One region of the Brevibacillus antibioticus genome, then DNA from elsewhere that is predicted to be linked to it. Evidence: riboswitches for the same ligand, from Rfam matches in the RefSeq annotation. Region 1 holds a riboswitch; each other region holds the start of a gene.
What was found. A riboswitch is a leader RNA that binds a small molecule or an ion and turns the genes downstream of it on or off. The one in region 1 is predicted to bind S-adenosylmethionine.
Positions count from the first base shown of each region.

Region 2: it holds a riboswitch for S-adenosylmethionine, as region 1 does, so the genes downstream of both, mtnK (S-methyl-5-thioribose kinase) here and metK (methionine adenosyltransferase) in region 1, are expected to answer to the same signal.
Region 3: it holds a riboswitch for S-adenosylmethionine, as region 1 does, so the genes downstream of both, E8L90_RS27255 (sugar ABC transporter substrate-binding protein) here and metK (methionine adenosyltransferase) in region 1, are expected to answer to the same signal.

Region 1 covers NZ_SZNK01000001.1:5,395,133-5,400,157, forward strand. Annotated here, with positions in the region: gene E8L90_RS26055 (S8 family peptidase) at 1-1,868, shown strand, start outside; SAM riboswitch class I at 1,930-2,031, shown strand; gene metK (methionine adenosyltransferase) at 2,165-3,370, shown strand; gene E8L90_RS26065 (polysaccharide deacetylase family protein) at 3,522-4,538, shown strand; gene E8L90_RS26070 (sensor histidine kinase) at 4,535-5,025, shown strand, end outside.
Region 2 covers NZ_SZNK01000001.1:5,920,278-5,925,302, reverse strand. Annotated here, with positions in the region: gene E8L90_RS28460 (GNAT family N-acetyltransferase) at 1-566, opposite strand, end outside; gene mtnA (S-methyl-5-thioribose-1-phosphate isomerase) at 666-1,706, opposite strand; gene mtnK (S-methyl-5-thioribose kinase) at 1,703-2,932, opposite strand; SAM riboswitch class I at 3,067-3,212, opposite strand; gene E8L90_RS28445 (anti-sigma factor) at 3,309-4,499, opposite strand; gene E8L90_RS28440 (sigma-70 family RNA polymerase sigma factor) at 4,499-5,014, opposite strand.
Region 3 covers NZ_SZNK01000001.1:5,677,902-5,682,926, forward strand. Annotated here, with positions in the region: gene E8L90_RS27240 (hypothetical protein) at 1-49, shown strand, start outside; gene E8L90_RS27245 (DUF421 domain-containing protein) at 139-858, shown strand; gene E8L90_RS27250 (ATP-binding protein) at 906-2,159, opposite strand; SAM riboswitch class I at 2,362-2,481, shown strand; gene E8L90_RS27255 (sugar ABC transporter substrate-binding protein) at 2,575-3,597, shown strand; gene E8L90_RS27260 (sugar ABC transporter ATP-binding protein) at 3,691-5,025, shown strand, end outside.

The DNA of each region.
Region 1 (5,025 bases):
ATGTTTATACGACCAAGCTTGGGGGGAAATATGGTTCTTTTAGTGGTACTTCGGCAGCGGCACCACAAGTAGCAGGTGCAGCGGCGCTCATACTAGCCCGTTATCCCAAACTGAGTCCATTTGATGTAAGACAATTGCTTTATCAAACGGCTACGGATTTAGGGGAAAAGGGGTGGGACCGAAAAACGGGATACGGGTTGTTAAATGTCGACAAGGCAGTTCGAACGCCCTTATCCTATGACTTTTTAGAGCCGAATAATCAGACGTACTCAGCCAAAGCGTTCCCGATCGAGTCACAGATACGTGGGAATTTGGGGCCAAAAGACACGGTAGACTGGCTGAAGATGGACATCCCGTACGATGGGAAGGTCAGCTTTACAGCGACAGTAACTTCAGGTATTTCTTCAGCGATGGCAGCTACCTTTTACCCAGAGAATCGTCAGCCGATTACGCAGTACATCGGGAATGGGGATACGATAACGGTTCCGGTCAAGGCAGGAAGAATGAATATCCGTTTAATGCGTAACGGAGGGGTCAACAACTCTTTTACCTATGTGCTGACGAGTAAGTTTACCATCAATCCAGACCGTAACGAACCGAATGATACGCAAGAGACGGCAAGGCCGCTCGTAGGTAACGAAATCAGTGTAACAGGCAATTTTCACGATGAAGGGGATCAGGATTGGTTTTCCTACTATGTTCGTGAATACGGGCATTTGGATGTCTCCGTTAGTCCTGATAACAAGCGTGTCGATCTATTGCTGAGTATCGGTAAACAAGAGCTCGGAAAAAAGGTGGTTGTCTGGGACCCTATCTACGATAACGGAAATATAGACAATCCGACAGAGCGCGTCCAAAAAGAAGTGTCACCAGGCAAGTATTACATCCGTGTGAGTGAGTACAATCGCAATGCGGTGAATGGCGAATATCAGCTGGATCTAGGATACACGCCGGTAAAGAAAGATTTTAATGAGCCAAATGACACCTATCAAAAAGCGTCTCCGTTAAGCGGTGGGACAATGATGTCAGGCACGATACCGATAGCTACTGATTCCGACTGGTTCCAATTTACTGTGAATAATGAATCGTATGTGACGTTCCGAGCGCCGTACATTCCTGTCGATAGCGGCTTTCGTTTCGCGCTCTACAGAGATCAAAACATGGACTATGCGCTTGCTTCGACGAATGAGGTAGCGGAGCTGTCAAAGCAAGGGAACGATATTATCGGTTTGCGTTTGCAACCAGGAAAATATTATGTACGTCTTAATAGTGGTACTGCGTTCAAATATGAATCGTACCGGCTCACGGTGACGCAGCAGAAATTGATAGCGGGCTATCGCGATATTTCGAACCACTGGGCGCGCCAAGAGATCGTCAGACTTAGCTCTCGCGGTATTGTGAATGGATTTGATGACGCGTCGTTCAAACCGAATCAGGCAGTGACTCGTGCAGAGTTTGCGACGATGTTGCTTAAATCGATGCGTGCGACCGGATCTAAGGTAGCGCCTACCTACACTGGGAAGACGACCTTCCGGGATATGCAAAAGCGGCACTGGGCGTATCACAATCTAGGTGTAGCCTATCAATTGGGAATTTTGCAAGGGTACCCGAAGAATGAAATGAAGCCGGATCAGCCGATATCGCGCGCAGAGATGGCGGTAATGATCGCACGGGCACGTGATGTTTTGATGTATAACCGTGGTAGCTCAAATTATCAGGATGTGCCAACGAGTCATTGGGCTTCTCCTGCTATTGAGGCTTTGACATCTAGAAAGTGGCTCAGTGGCTATGGTTCTTCCTTTAAACCAAATGGAAGGGCAACTCGCGCCGAGGTAGTGGTGGTACTTTCCAAAGCGTATCAACTATAAGTAAAATTTTTCCTATTGACATCTCTGAAAAAAACAATTATTCTATTATCCGTAATGGATACTCTTATCCAGAGCAGGCGGAGGGACTGGCCCTATGAAGCCCGGCAACCGATCTTGAGCGGTGCTAACCAGCAGAACGGATATCTGTTCTGGCCGATAAGAGGATGAAGGAAGCAAAAAACGCTCAAACCTTTTCCTCCTAAAAAACGGAAAAGGTTTTTTATTTGCGTTTACGTAGATAAAATCCTGACTCGGCTACCACACTATTTGTATGAGGTCAAAGGAGGTATTTTCTCATGGCTTTGCAAAAAGGTCGTCGTCTGTTTACATCCGAATCTGTAACCGAAGGACATCCGGATAAAATTTGTGACCAAATTTCCGACTCCATCTTGGATGCGATCCTGTCCAAAGATCCAAACGCTCGCGTAGCTTGCGAAACTTCCGTAACTACTGGTCTGGTTCTCGTAGCAGGTGAAATCACTACAAACACTTATGTGGATATCCAAAAGCTCGTTCGTGAAACCATTCGTGAAATCGGTTATGACCGTGCGAAATTCGGTTTTGACGCTGACACTTGCGGTGTTATTACTGCAATTGGCGAGCAGTCCGCTGACATTGCACTTGGTGTAGACCAAGCATTAGAAGCACGCGAAGGCAAAATGACTGACGCTGAGATCGAAGCAATTGGTGCTGGTGACCAAGGTTTGATGTTTGGTTTTGCTTGCAATGAAACACCTGAGCTGATGCCACTGCCGATCAGCATGTCTCACCAGTTGGCTCGTCGTTTGACTGAAGTACGTAAAAACGGAACACTTGCTTACCTCCGTCCTGACGGAAAAACACAAGTAACGGTTGAGTACGATGGCGACAAACCAGTTCGTATTGATACAATTGTTATTTCTACGCAACATGCTCCTGAAACAACATTGGAGCAAATCAAGCAAGATCTGGTTGAACACGTAATCAAACCAGTTGTTCCAGCTGAACTGTTGGACGCTGAAACCAAATACTTCATCAACCCAACTGGCCGTTTCGTAATTGGCGGACCACAAGGGGATGCTGGCTTGACTGGCCGCAAAATCATCGTAGATACTTACGGCGGTTATGCTCGTCATGGCGGCGGTGCGTTCTCCGGTAAAGATCCAACTAAAGTTGACCGTTCCGGTGCTTACGCAGCTCGTTATGTAGCGAAAAACATCGTGGCTGCTGGTCTCGCAGACAAATGCGAAGTGCAAGTTGCTTACGCAATTGGTGTAGCACAACCAGTTTCTATCGCGGTAGATACATTCGGTACAGGTACCGTTTCCGAAGAAGATCTAGTGAAATTGGTTCGCAAACACTTTGACCTGCGTCCTGCTGGTATCATCAAGCAGCTCGACCTGCGTCGTCCTATCTACAAACAAACAGCTGCATATGGCCACTTCGGACGCAATGACCTGAATGTTCCTTGGGAGCAAACAGACAAGGCAGAAATCCTGAAGCAAGAGGCTGCTCAACTCTAATATTCATGAACGACATAAAAAGAGCCTGGTGTTGCTACTGGGCTCTTTTTCGTTTTAGGAGCAGAGTCATCCAATTATTGGATCAATTGTTGCACAGGAATTTGTAGGACTATGTCGAATCTCCTAGTGAGGAAGTAGAGGAGGGGTTTTTTTGCCGAAGAGAAGGCTCTTCCTGATCGTGTTTCTTACTTTTTTGTTTTTTGTAGTGGCTATTGGGTTGTTAGGCGAATCTTTTCTGGAAAAAAAGAATAAACAAGAAGTGCAACCTTTTCCCCAAGTGGATACGTCTATAAGCATAAGTGAGACAAAAAATGCTGAGCCAAACGTCACAACAACGGAAGAAGCAACGGTTCAAACGAAAAAGTGGTATACCAATCAGGTTGTTGTTTTGACGTACCATCATGTCACCGATCAATCGAATCAGCGGTATGTCATAGCTCCTGATCAATTTGACCGACACATGAAATTTTTGCATGATAACGACCTGAATCCGATTTCGTTGGAGGAGTTCCAGCGATTTATGGAGACGGGTACCTTACCGACTGAGAATGCTGTTTTGATTACGTTTGACGATGGGTATGAGAGCTACTACAAAGAAGCATTTCCGATCTTACGTACATACGGCTACCCTTCAGTGAACTTCGCGATTGCGGGGCGCTTAAGAGATGTAGCTGACCGAAAACGGGAGAATATGACGCCACCACTTACGCGTCAACAAGTTAACGAAATGATTCGTTCGGGACTGGTTAAGATCGGGTCCCATACGTACAGTTTGCATGAAGAAGAAGAACGAAATGAGTGGGGCGATCTTGGCCCAGAAACAGCGCCAGTCTATCTGAAGGACTTGCAGCGTTTAGAGGACGAGAAAGAGTACAGGGACCGCCTCTATGTGGATTTCAGTATATCTCGCGTGAGCTTAAGTGAATGGATGAAGCAAGAGATCGACGTCATCTCGTTGCCATTTGGTTACACAAGTCCAATCGTACTGGATACAGCTCGTCAAGCTGGCTACCACTATGTGTTTACATCCAATCGTGGATTCGTAAAACAGGGAACAGATCCGTTTGCCATTCCACGCAATGACGTGGGTCTGCGAAATGTAGAAGAAGAGCACCTCCAACAGTTGTTCACGAAGGCTAAAAATGAGTTTGAAGGAGAGCAATCATGAACAAAGCGATAGACATCAGCGTGCTGGACGGGGTGATCAAGCGGACGATTGAAACCGTAGAAACGAGTAAAACCCAAATATTTGATATAGCTGAAAACGCCAGACAGCATGGCAATTCATTGAAGTTTGATTTACATGAGCTTCGACAAGAAATTTCCAAGGTGATTCAAAAAGTCGATGCGCTTGAACTCGCGTATCGTAAATCGCGTAACAAGCTCGTGTTGGTCAGTCGTAATTTTCATATGTACACGGAGGAAGACATTCGGGTTGCATATGAAGAGGCGAGCCGTATTCAGGTAGAACTGTCTATTTACCGCGAGCGGGAAAATAATTTGAAGCGCAGAAGAAATGATTTGGAGCGTCAACTGCGTACCTTGGAAGAAACTATCGTCCGTGCAGAGAAGCTGGTTTCTCAAATGGGCGTCGTGCTTGGCTATTTAACGGGTGACTTAAGTAAGATAGGCGAGGCGCTGGAATCGGCTAAGCA
Region 2 (5,025 bases), 530 kb from region 1:
TTATCGGTTTTCCAGTCAAGCCATTCCTCTTTTAGCAGGCTGTAAGTGGCATGATCCACGTAATGATCATAAAGGAATTCATTCCGGCGCAGTATCCCTTCCAGTTGAAACCCTAATCGTTCCGGGATCGATCTGCTCTTGTCGTTTTCCGTAGCAGCCTGAATCGTTACTTTTTCCAAATCCCATGACCCGAAGATCAACACGTCCAAGTACGTCGCCACTGCTTCTGTCATCAGGCCCTTGCCCTGAAATTGCGCACCCAGCCAATAGCCGATGGACGTTTTTTTATTGATCCAATCCACCGTATGTACGCCGACTGTTCCAGCCAGACGCCCTTGGTACCAAATGCCGTAGTTGATGCCGCGATTATCGTTGTACTGCTGGATCGTCGCTTGGATGAATTGGCGAGAATCCTCTACCTTCTTCGTATAATTCAGCCATGGCAGCCACTCCATAAGATTCTTGCGGTTTGAATCCGTAAGCAAAAATAACTCCTCAGCATCGGCTAATTCTAATTGTTTCAAGTACGTATCTTCATTGATGGCTATCCGTTGAATCGTTTGCATACGAATCTCCCCTTTTATTGGATATTTTACTGGAAAACACCAAAATGAGCAAAAAGCGCCCGCCTGCAACAACAGGGCGAACGCTTATAAACGATTCTTTTATTTTTTGCTGTTGCCGATCTCTTCCGGCTTGAAAATGCCTGTCTCCGTAACGATCGCAGTAATGTACTTCGCAGGCGTTACATCGAACGCAGGATTGTACACCTTGATATCGTCTGGAGCTACCTGTTTGCCCAAGCCGTGGGTAATTTCCTCAGCTGGACGCTCTTCAATCGGAATATCTGCGCCTGTCGGTGTCTCCAGATCGACGGAGGACAAGGGAGCTGCCACGTAAAAAGGAATGCCGTGAGCTTTTGCCAATACCGCTACCCCATACGTGCCGATTTTGTTGGCGACATCGCCATTCGCCGCTACGCGGTCTGTACCCACGATGACAGCCTCTACTTTCCCTTGGGACATGACCATCGCCGCCATGTTGTCGCAGATCAGCGTGACATCAATTCCTGCTTGCTGCAATTCGAATGCAGTAAGACGAGCACCTTGCAGGACAGGACGAGTTTCGTCCGCGTACACCTTCAGGTTCCAGCCGCGTTCCTTTGCCAAATAAAAGGGAGCGGTAGCCGTACCGTACGCTGCTGTAGCCAATGCCCCTGGATTACAGTGCGTGAGAATTCCCATACCGTCATGCAACAGAGTGAGCAAATGCTCTCCGATGGTCCGGCATACTTCAGCGTCTTCCTTTTGTATCGCCAGTGCTTCATCGAGCACTGCCGCCTTCAAATTGGCAATCGACGCACCGCTTTCTTTTTCAACACGAGCCTTGATACGATCCAACGCCCAGAACAGATTCACCGCTGTCGGACGGGAAGAGCCCAGGTAGTCTGCCTGCTGGTTCAGTTCCTGCCAAAACTCATCGTAGTTACTCGCTTCACTGCCACGAATGCCCAGGTAGAGCCCGTAAGCCGCCGCCATGCCAATCGCTGGTGCGCCACGTACTTCCAAGCGTCGGATGGAACCCCATACTTGCTCGGAGGTGGTCAAGTTCAAATAGATCGTTTCTACTGGCAGACGCGTCTGGTCAAGCAAGACCAATGCGTCATTCTCCCATGTAACGGGTGCCAATTGGGTGCTGGTTGTCATACTGTCGTAGCCTCCTGATAGTAACGTTCGGTCACAGTGCGTACGATGTCCGTAATATCTGTCGATTCGTCGATGCCGCCGCGACCAAGAATCAGCGCCTCTCCAATCGAGAGAGCCAGACGCTCTGCTTCTGCGCGAGTCTGGTCGTCTTCAATGGCATTCAGGTCCGCTACACCTGCCAAGCCGATGACACGACGCAGGATTTTGCATCCGGCATAGCCTGCTGTATCCTGAATCAAGCGCTTCACGTAGCCTTGCCATAGTCCTTCGACATGGGCGCTACGCTCTTTGGCTTGCTTATGCCAGAGCTGAACGAATTGCGAAACGAATTCATTCCAGACATCCTCGACCGTTTCCAGTAAGTATTCGCGGTACGTTTCCCGTTCTCCTTGATCTTTTTGCAAACCGTGCTGTCCTGCGTAGTTGAGCAGCAGATTGGCAATGACCGCCCCAATGTCAAAACCGATCGGACCGTAGTAAGCGAACTCCGGATCGATTGCTTTCAGGCTGGTTTCCGTGATGAAAATACTTCCAGTATGCAAGTCACCATGAAGGAGCGCTTCCGAGCGTGTAAGGAAATCGTATTTCAGCTTGGCGATTTCCAGCTTCAGCGGCCTGTTGTTCCAGATCGCCTCGACTTCACGGCGGATCAACGGGTTGAAGTCGTTGGTAGGCGCATTTTCATACGGATCGGTAAAGACGAGGTCTTCTGTTATTTTGCACAATTCTGGATTTATGAATGTTCCGACTAGCGATTTTTTATCGTACGGATGCGCGCCCAGATCGGATGTAAAAAACAAGGTTTGCGCGAGAAAACGGCCAATTTGCTTCGCGAATAGCGGGTATCGTTTTCCTTCGATCAGACCTTTGCGCATGATGATGTGGTCCCCGACGTTTTCCATAACGGTCAACGCAAGTTCCCCATCGAAATGATACACCTGTGGCACCAGGTCTGGAACGTATTTGTGCTGAATGCGGAGTGCCTCGCTCTCGATACGTGCACGATCAATCGTAAGCGGCCAAGATTCTCCCACGACGCGGGCAAAAGGCAGTGCTTGCTTGACAATGACGCTCTTACCGGTTGCTGGCTCCTGAATGTCAAAAACCAGATTGAGGTTCCCATCCCCGATTTCGCGACTGGTCAACTCTGCTCCTTCGCTAAAAAGACCCGGTATTCCTTTTACGTACTCCACTGCTTCCTGTTCAGTCAATGCACGATATGCCATGATTCCAAAACTCCCCTCTACGTATTTTTTCTCTATCTCTACCTGTTTTGTTTGTGTCCTGGAGCAATAAAAAGACCTCTTTTCCCGAAGAAAAGAGGTCGCTGTCGTCACGTGTAAGAACCGTGTTGATGTCCCCCTTATCTTCCAGACCACTTTTGTTTCTGCAGGAATTAGCACCGTGCATGTCGCCTGTCAATCAGTCGCTTTCCCGCGTCTGAATGGCGTCATGTCGGTTGCCGGGTATCATCGGGCCAGTCCCTCCACCTTCTCTGGATAAGGTATCCAAAACGTATTCGGTTTTTGATTTAGTTTGAATCATACAACCAACGATTCCACGATGTCAACACTCTTTTGTGCAAAAATTCGCACCGTGCTACTAGTAGGTATAATGTGTTCCCGATGCCGCAGGTCTCTCCCAATTCCACCAGTCTACCTTGCCTAATAACGCCGCTGTTATCGACTTTTCGGCCTTGAGCTTCAGCAGTTCTTTCGTAGGTCCGGTGAGGACGGCGCCGTAGATGCGTACTCCCTTTTCCTGCATATAGCTATATCGCTCCGCTATCTGTAGATCCCTACGAAATAGCAAGGATCTGCCGATATCGCTAGCCAGATCTTCCTGCTCAGATAAGTACTTCATCTCCTCCAAATAGGCAGCCATTCTTCTGTCTTCTTCCCCATTTACCTGAATGGGTGCACTTCCGTAATCCAGTTCATGCTGAGCAAACCCCCATACGTACCCGGGACCGAGAAACCGTTTGCCCCCCTCACCTTCTGCTTGCTTGCGCTCCACCCCTGTGTCTACCGCAAACCAAACCGTATCTTGTCCCGAAGAGGTAACATGGCGGGAAACCAGTTCATAGTACTCCTCATACGTCAGGAAGTGATCGAAGGAAATCGCGAGCTGAGAAACGGTCCCCTCAGGTAGCTTTTCCATCGTTGTCCAGGCAGGTGAAGTGAGAAACATCGTACCCTCCTTTTCTCCCTCAGTCGGATAACGGAAATACAGCTTTTGCTCCCTGACTCCATTCGTCCATTTCGGCCCGGCATTTACGTTCCACAACACATTTGTACTTTCAAAGCGGCCAGCGTTCTTTTCTTCCGACCCGACTCTCTCGCGAAGCTCCATGCTGATATTGCCGTATAGCAATCCCACCTGCGAGCCACTCCCGCCTACACTAACACCGGGTTGAGTAAAATTGACCATCGACTTCGCAACGCGGAACAGATCCTCATGCATCAGCGACCCTACCCAGCCATTCAGAATCAGCAACACAACTCCGGTCAAAAAGGGAAGCACTATGGTGAATCCAGCGTTGCTCAACCGATTTTTCCATTTCCCCCGGCGAACAATCGCGCGCTGTTTTTCAGCCGACAGCGTTTCAGGCTGTTTTATCTTCGCGTTGTCCTCTCCCGTTTCTTCCCCCAGCAAAAGCCTCTCCAACCGCTGTGCGTATTCCTCGTCAGCGGCTATTTCCTCCTCGAATTGTTTCGAATCTTCTTCCGCCATTTCCCCACGCAAATAAGCAAGCAGCCTTTGCTCGCGATGATTCTCATCCTTGTTCATCATCAGCTTTCCTCCCTCCACAACTGCCGCATCTTTTGTCTCCCCCGAAACAAGGAACGCTTGACGTCTGCCAGCTCGATCCCGAGTACCTCTGCCATTTCCGCGTAGGAAAACTGCATGGCAGACAACAAAATGACCTGTCTCTGCTTTTCTGGAAGTCTCTCCAAATAGTCATGGGCCACTTCCCACAGCTCCTTGTTTACGACATGCTCTGCCGGATCAACCGCTGCATGATCACGTCGCTCTGGCAGGACTTCCACAAACGCAAACCGGTGTTTCGTCTTCCTGCGATAACCGTCTACGAAAGCGTGATAGGCCACCTTGAACAGCCAAGGTCGTACTTTTTCCCCACGGTAGTCATCCAAGGAAGAGTAGGCGCGACAAAAGGTTTCCTGTGTCAGATCCTCTGCCAGCCTCTCATCTCGTGTCAGCCGGAAAAGATAGCGGTAAATATCGTTTACATGCAGCTGGTACACATCCTCCAGACCTACTTTCCCAAGCCGTTCACACCCCTTCATCCCTTACCACG
Region 3 (5,025 bases), 280 kb from region 1:
CAATGGGGATGTGGATGCTATTACAGGAGAATGGCTGCCACTCCAATAATGAGAGACACCAGGGGGAGGCTCCTGGTGTTTTGTTTTGCATAATGCCTTCCCAGAAATTGCATAGTAAAGCGTGAGGGAGGGACAAACGTGGAAGGATTCGGAGAAACCATGATCGTCATCGGGCGCGTATGTACGATTATTCCTTTATTACTGATCATCACTTTATTCATGGGCAAGCGCTCGATTGGGGAGCTGCCGGTTTTTGACTTTATCATCATTATTACTTTGGGCTCAGTGGCAGGGGCTGACATTGCAGAGCCAGATGTCCGGCATATTTCGATTGCAGTAGCGATTGTGACATTGGGCATCTTGCAACGGGTCGTATCGCAGTTGTCCATTGTCTTTCGCTGGTTTGGCAGAATGGTTACATTTGAGCCGACCGTCATTTTCTACAACGGGACTTTTCACGTCAAAAACCTAAAAAAAATCCGCTATTCGCTCGATAATGTCCTCCATATGCTTCGCGAAAAAGACATTTTTGACCTGGCAGAAATTGATTTGGCCATTATCGAGGCGAACGGTCGGTTGACTGTGCTCAAAAAAGTAGAGCAGCAGTTCGTAACGAAACAGGATTTAAGCGTCCAGACTAATTCTGCGGGAATGTCGTTGCCTGTCGTTGTGGAAGGCAAGATTTATCCGGATGTGCTGTCATACCGGAAACGGGACGAGCAATGGCTTGTGCACGAATTGAAGAAAAAGGGGATCGCGTCCGAACAAGTCTTTCTCGCAACAATCAATCGCCAAAATGAATTGCAGTTCTCCTTAAAAAACGAAAAAGAACCACAAGTACCCCCGTTGCATCATTAGCGATCGAATGGAAAAAGGCACAGTCCCTCTGCAAAACCTGCAAGAAGTTACTGTGCCTTATACGGGAGCATAATGGTGAACTTGGTTCCTACTCGTGGTTTGCTTGATACTTTGACCGTTCCACCAATCGCATGAATGACATGATAGGAATACGTCAATCCAAGACCGGTCCCAGTTGTTTTCGTAGAAAAGTAAATCGTTCCGAGGCGGCTGATCTGTCCTGCATCCATGCCGACGCCGTTATCCTTGATGACCAACAGGGCTTTGTTTCGCTCGATGAGCAAGTCCAGGGAGACTTTTCCGTCCGAAATATCCGAACACGCCTCGATGGCATTTTTGATGAAATTCACCAGCACTTGCTTGAACTCGTCTGAATTGGCCTTGATCGTCACAGGTCTCTCAAAGTCTTGCAGTGTAAGCTCCACGTTATGCATATTGGCAAAGGGGAGCATCACCTCGCGGATGGCTTGCAGATGCTCGCTCACATTAATGATCTCATGCCGTTCCTTGAGCGGCTTAGAAATCGCAAGGTACTCGGTCAAAATAGCTTCTGTCCGTTGGATTTCATCGAGACTGATGCCGATGTATTGATCGACCTTTACCAAATTTTCCGGACATTCCTGTATTAATTTCAAGAACCCTTTGACTGCTGTCAGCGGATTGCGAACCTCGTGTGCGAGCGATGCAGCAACATGGCTCATCGTCTGGATTTTTTCGTTTTGCGCGTGGCGAATAAACAGCTCCTTATCCGAAACACATTTACTGAAAAGCGACATTAATAACCAGAGGCCGAAAAAGTTTTGAATAGGAATCACTATGGTGTAGTAAACGAGGTGTTGAGTTACGTACGTGGGAAAAAAGTAATAAGTAGTCCCTAAAGCAACCGTAGAAAAAATCGCACTCGTCATAAAAAGATACAGTGTTTTCCGATAACTGGCTTTGTAGTGTCGATACAAAAAGAGTGAGAAGACAAAATTGACTATAAGAATCAGCATGGCGACCCATGTTCCTTCGCCACCTAGGTAGTACCGATAAAGCAAGGCTTCAATCAGAAGGAGCAAGGCAATCTCAATTCCGCCATAAACCAGTCCGAAAAGAATGATGACATGTCGGATGTCAAAAAACATGCCAGTCGTGACACTCGGCGCGAAGGTCATCGCGAGAAACATGCAGGCTGAGCTGGTGATGACAATAAAGGAACGGCTGTAGTTCCTCATTTTGTCACGGTAATAAATGTTGAAAAACACAAACGGGATAATGGCGAAAAACAATTGAAGAATGACTTCTTTTAATAGACTCATGTAGCATCCCCATTGCAAATATTTGCTAGGCTTGTATCAATCTACGATAATTCGACAAGACACAACAAAATCCCTCTTGATGTTATAGAAGTAGCTGGAATATTTATCAAGAAAATTCTTTTGGTAAACCTAGTTGACAGATAGGTAATTGCCGGATTATATTCTGTATATACTTATACAAACGTTTCGAAAATAGAAACTACTCTTATCAAGAGAAGGCTGAGGGAATGGCCCTATGAAGCCCGGCAACCTAGCACGAGAGAATGCGTTCTTTCGAGCCAAGGTGCTAACTCCACCAGGTAGAATACCTGACAGATAAGAGGCGAGAATCTTGTCGATTTTTGTCCTCTTTTTCTGTGAAAGAGGATTTTTTGCATTTCTCGAAAGTTTCGTAAAAAAGAGGGGGAGCTTCTCAATGAAAAAGAAACTTGGTCTGATCACATCACTTGTTTTGGCAGCATCTGTTCTTGTGACGGCATGCGGCAGCGGGGCAACAACGGGAACCGGCAGCACAAGCGGCGGTGCTTCGGGAGAGAAGGCGAAGAGAATCGCACTGATCATGCGTCAAAACGTAGGGACGTTCTCCGCACAATACATCAATGGCGTGAAGACAGAGGTGGAGAAAAACGGCGGCGAGTTGACCGTATTCAATGCAGATACCGATCTGGCAAAAATGGCGTCCAACCTCGACGCGGCTGTGAACCAAAAGTTTGATGGTATTCTGATCGACCATGGTACGGCGGAAGCGTTGCAGCAGGGCACACAAAAGGCCGTGGATAAAAAAATCCCGGTTGTCCTGTTTGATACAGACATCAACATTCCGGGTGTGCCAGTTGTGGCGCAGGATGATAACAAATTGGCAGAGCTGAGCCTGGAGAAGCTGGCAGCAGATACAAATGGCAAAGGCAACATCGTAAAAATCTGGGTTGCTGGCTTTGCGCCGATGGAAAAACGCCAAGTCACGTATGAAGCTTTCCAGAAGAAATACCCAGACTTGAAAGAGATTGCTGCCTTCGGTTCTGCTACCAACAATACGGCACTCGATACACAAACGCAGATGGAAGCGATCTTGAAAAAGTATCCCAACAAAGGTGACATCACAGCAGTATGGGCGGCTTGGGATGAATTTGCCAAAGGGGCGACACGTGCTATCCAGCAAGCAGGTCGTACGGAAATCAAAGTATACGCCATCGATTTGAGCGATGAGGATCTGCAAATGATCCAGGCGGAAAACTCTCCGTGGACAGCGACGGCAGCAGTAGACCCATCCAATATCGGACGCATTCATGCCCAAACCGTGTTCCAAAAAATCAAAGGCGAGCAAGTGCCAGACAACGTGAAGCTGAATCCAGTGCTGGTGAAACAGGAAGACCTGCCGAAGGATAAAAAAGTAACGATGGGCGACTTGTCCCAATACGTAAAAGAGTGGGGCAAGTAAGAACCAAACTGGCTTTTCCCGTTGATCTGTATCCGTCAACGGGATTTTTCCTTATAGAGGTTGGAACACGCAGGTAAACAGGAGGTGTGAAACATGTCCACATTGCAGATGAAAGGGATGGCGAAGCAGTTCTCTGGGGTTCCAGCCCTGCGATCCGTCGATTTTGAGGTGCGCGCGGGAGAGGTCCACGCACTGCTCGGTGCCAATGGTGCGGGAAAGAGTACCCTGATGAAAATCCTCACGGGAGCGTATCAGGCAGATGGCGGTACGATCACCATCGATGGACAGGCCGTGTCGATTCAATCTCCGCAGGACGCCAATGCACAGGGCATTCAATGTGTATATCAGGAAGTGGACACCGCCTTGATCCCGTATTTGAGCGTTGCTGAAAACATATTGGCGGGCCAGCTCGTCCAGGCGAAAACCAAGGGACTGATCAACTGGCAGAGCTTGTACAACCAATCAGAGCAGATTTTAAAAAACCTCGGCTTCTCCATTCCGGTGAGGATGCTCGTCGAAGAATGTACGCTGTCGGAAAAGCAATTGATTTTGATTGCACGCGCTACCGTTCAAAAGGCGAAGTACGTCATTTTCGATGAACCGACAGCACCGTTGAGCACGAAGGAGAGCGAGCGGCTGTTTCAAATCATTGCACAGTTGAAAAAAGCCGGAGTCGGGATCATTTATATCTCCCACAGGTTGCCGGAAATCTTTGAAATCTGTGATCGGATCACCATTATGCGCGATGGACAGCATGTCGTGACCACAGAGACGGCGGCTACGAATATGGATGAAGTGATCGCGAACATGCTGGGCAAAAGCTTCGACGAGGAGTTCCCGAAGCTTGCAGTGCCGATTGGCGAAACGATTTTTGAGGCGTCAGGTGTGGCGGGCGGCAAAGTACAAGGAGTCGACTTGCGGGTTCGCACGGGAGAGATCGTGGGCGTCGTCGGTCTGGTTGGGGCAGGGAAGACTGAGCTCGCCCGATTGCTCTTCGGTGCGGACGAGGCAAAGGCTGGAGCCGTTCGACTGCATGGAACACGTGTCCAGCTGCGCTCGCCAAAGGACGCCGTCGATGCAGGAATCGTACTCGTCCCGGAGGAAAGGCGCAAAGAAGGCATTTTCGTAGAGGAGTCCGTGCAGAACAACCTGTCTGTCGCCTCGTTGAAAAAGAAGTCCTGGCTCGGTTTTATCAAAAGAGGGGCGGAAGCAGCTAACGCAAGAGAGCTCGTGCAGCGCCTTGGTGTAAAGACAGCCGATATCAAGCAGCTTGTCGGTTTTCTCAGCGGCGGAAACCAGCAAAAAGTCGCTATCGGCAAATGGCTGGATACAAATGCTCACCTCTTTATGTTTGACGAGCCGACAAAAGGGGTGGATATCGGGGCGAAAAGCGATATTTACCGCCTGATTGGAAATCTTGCTGAGCAG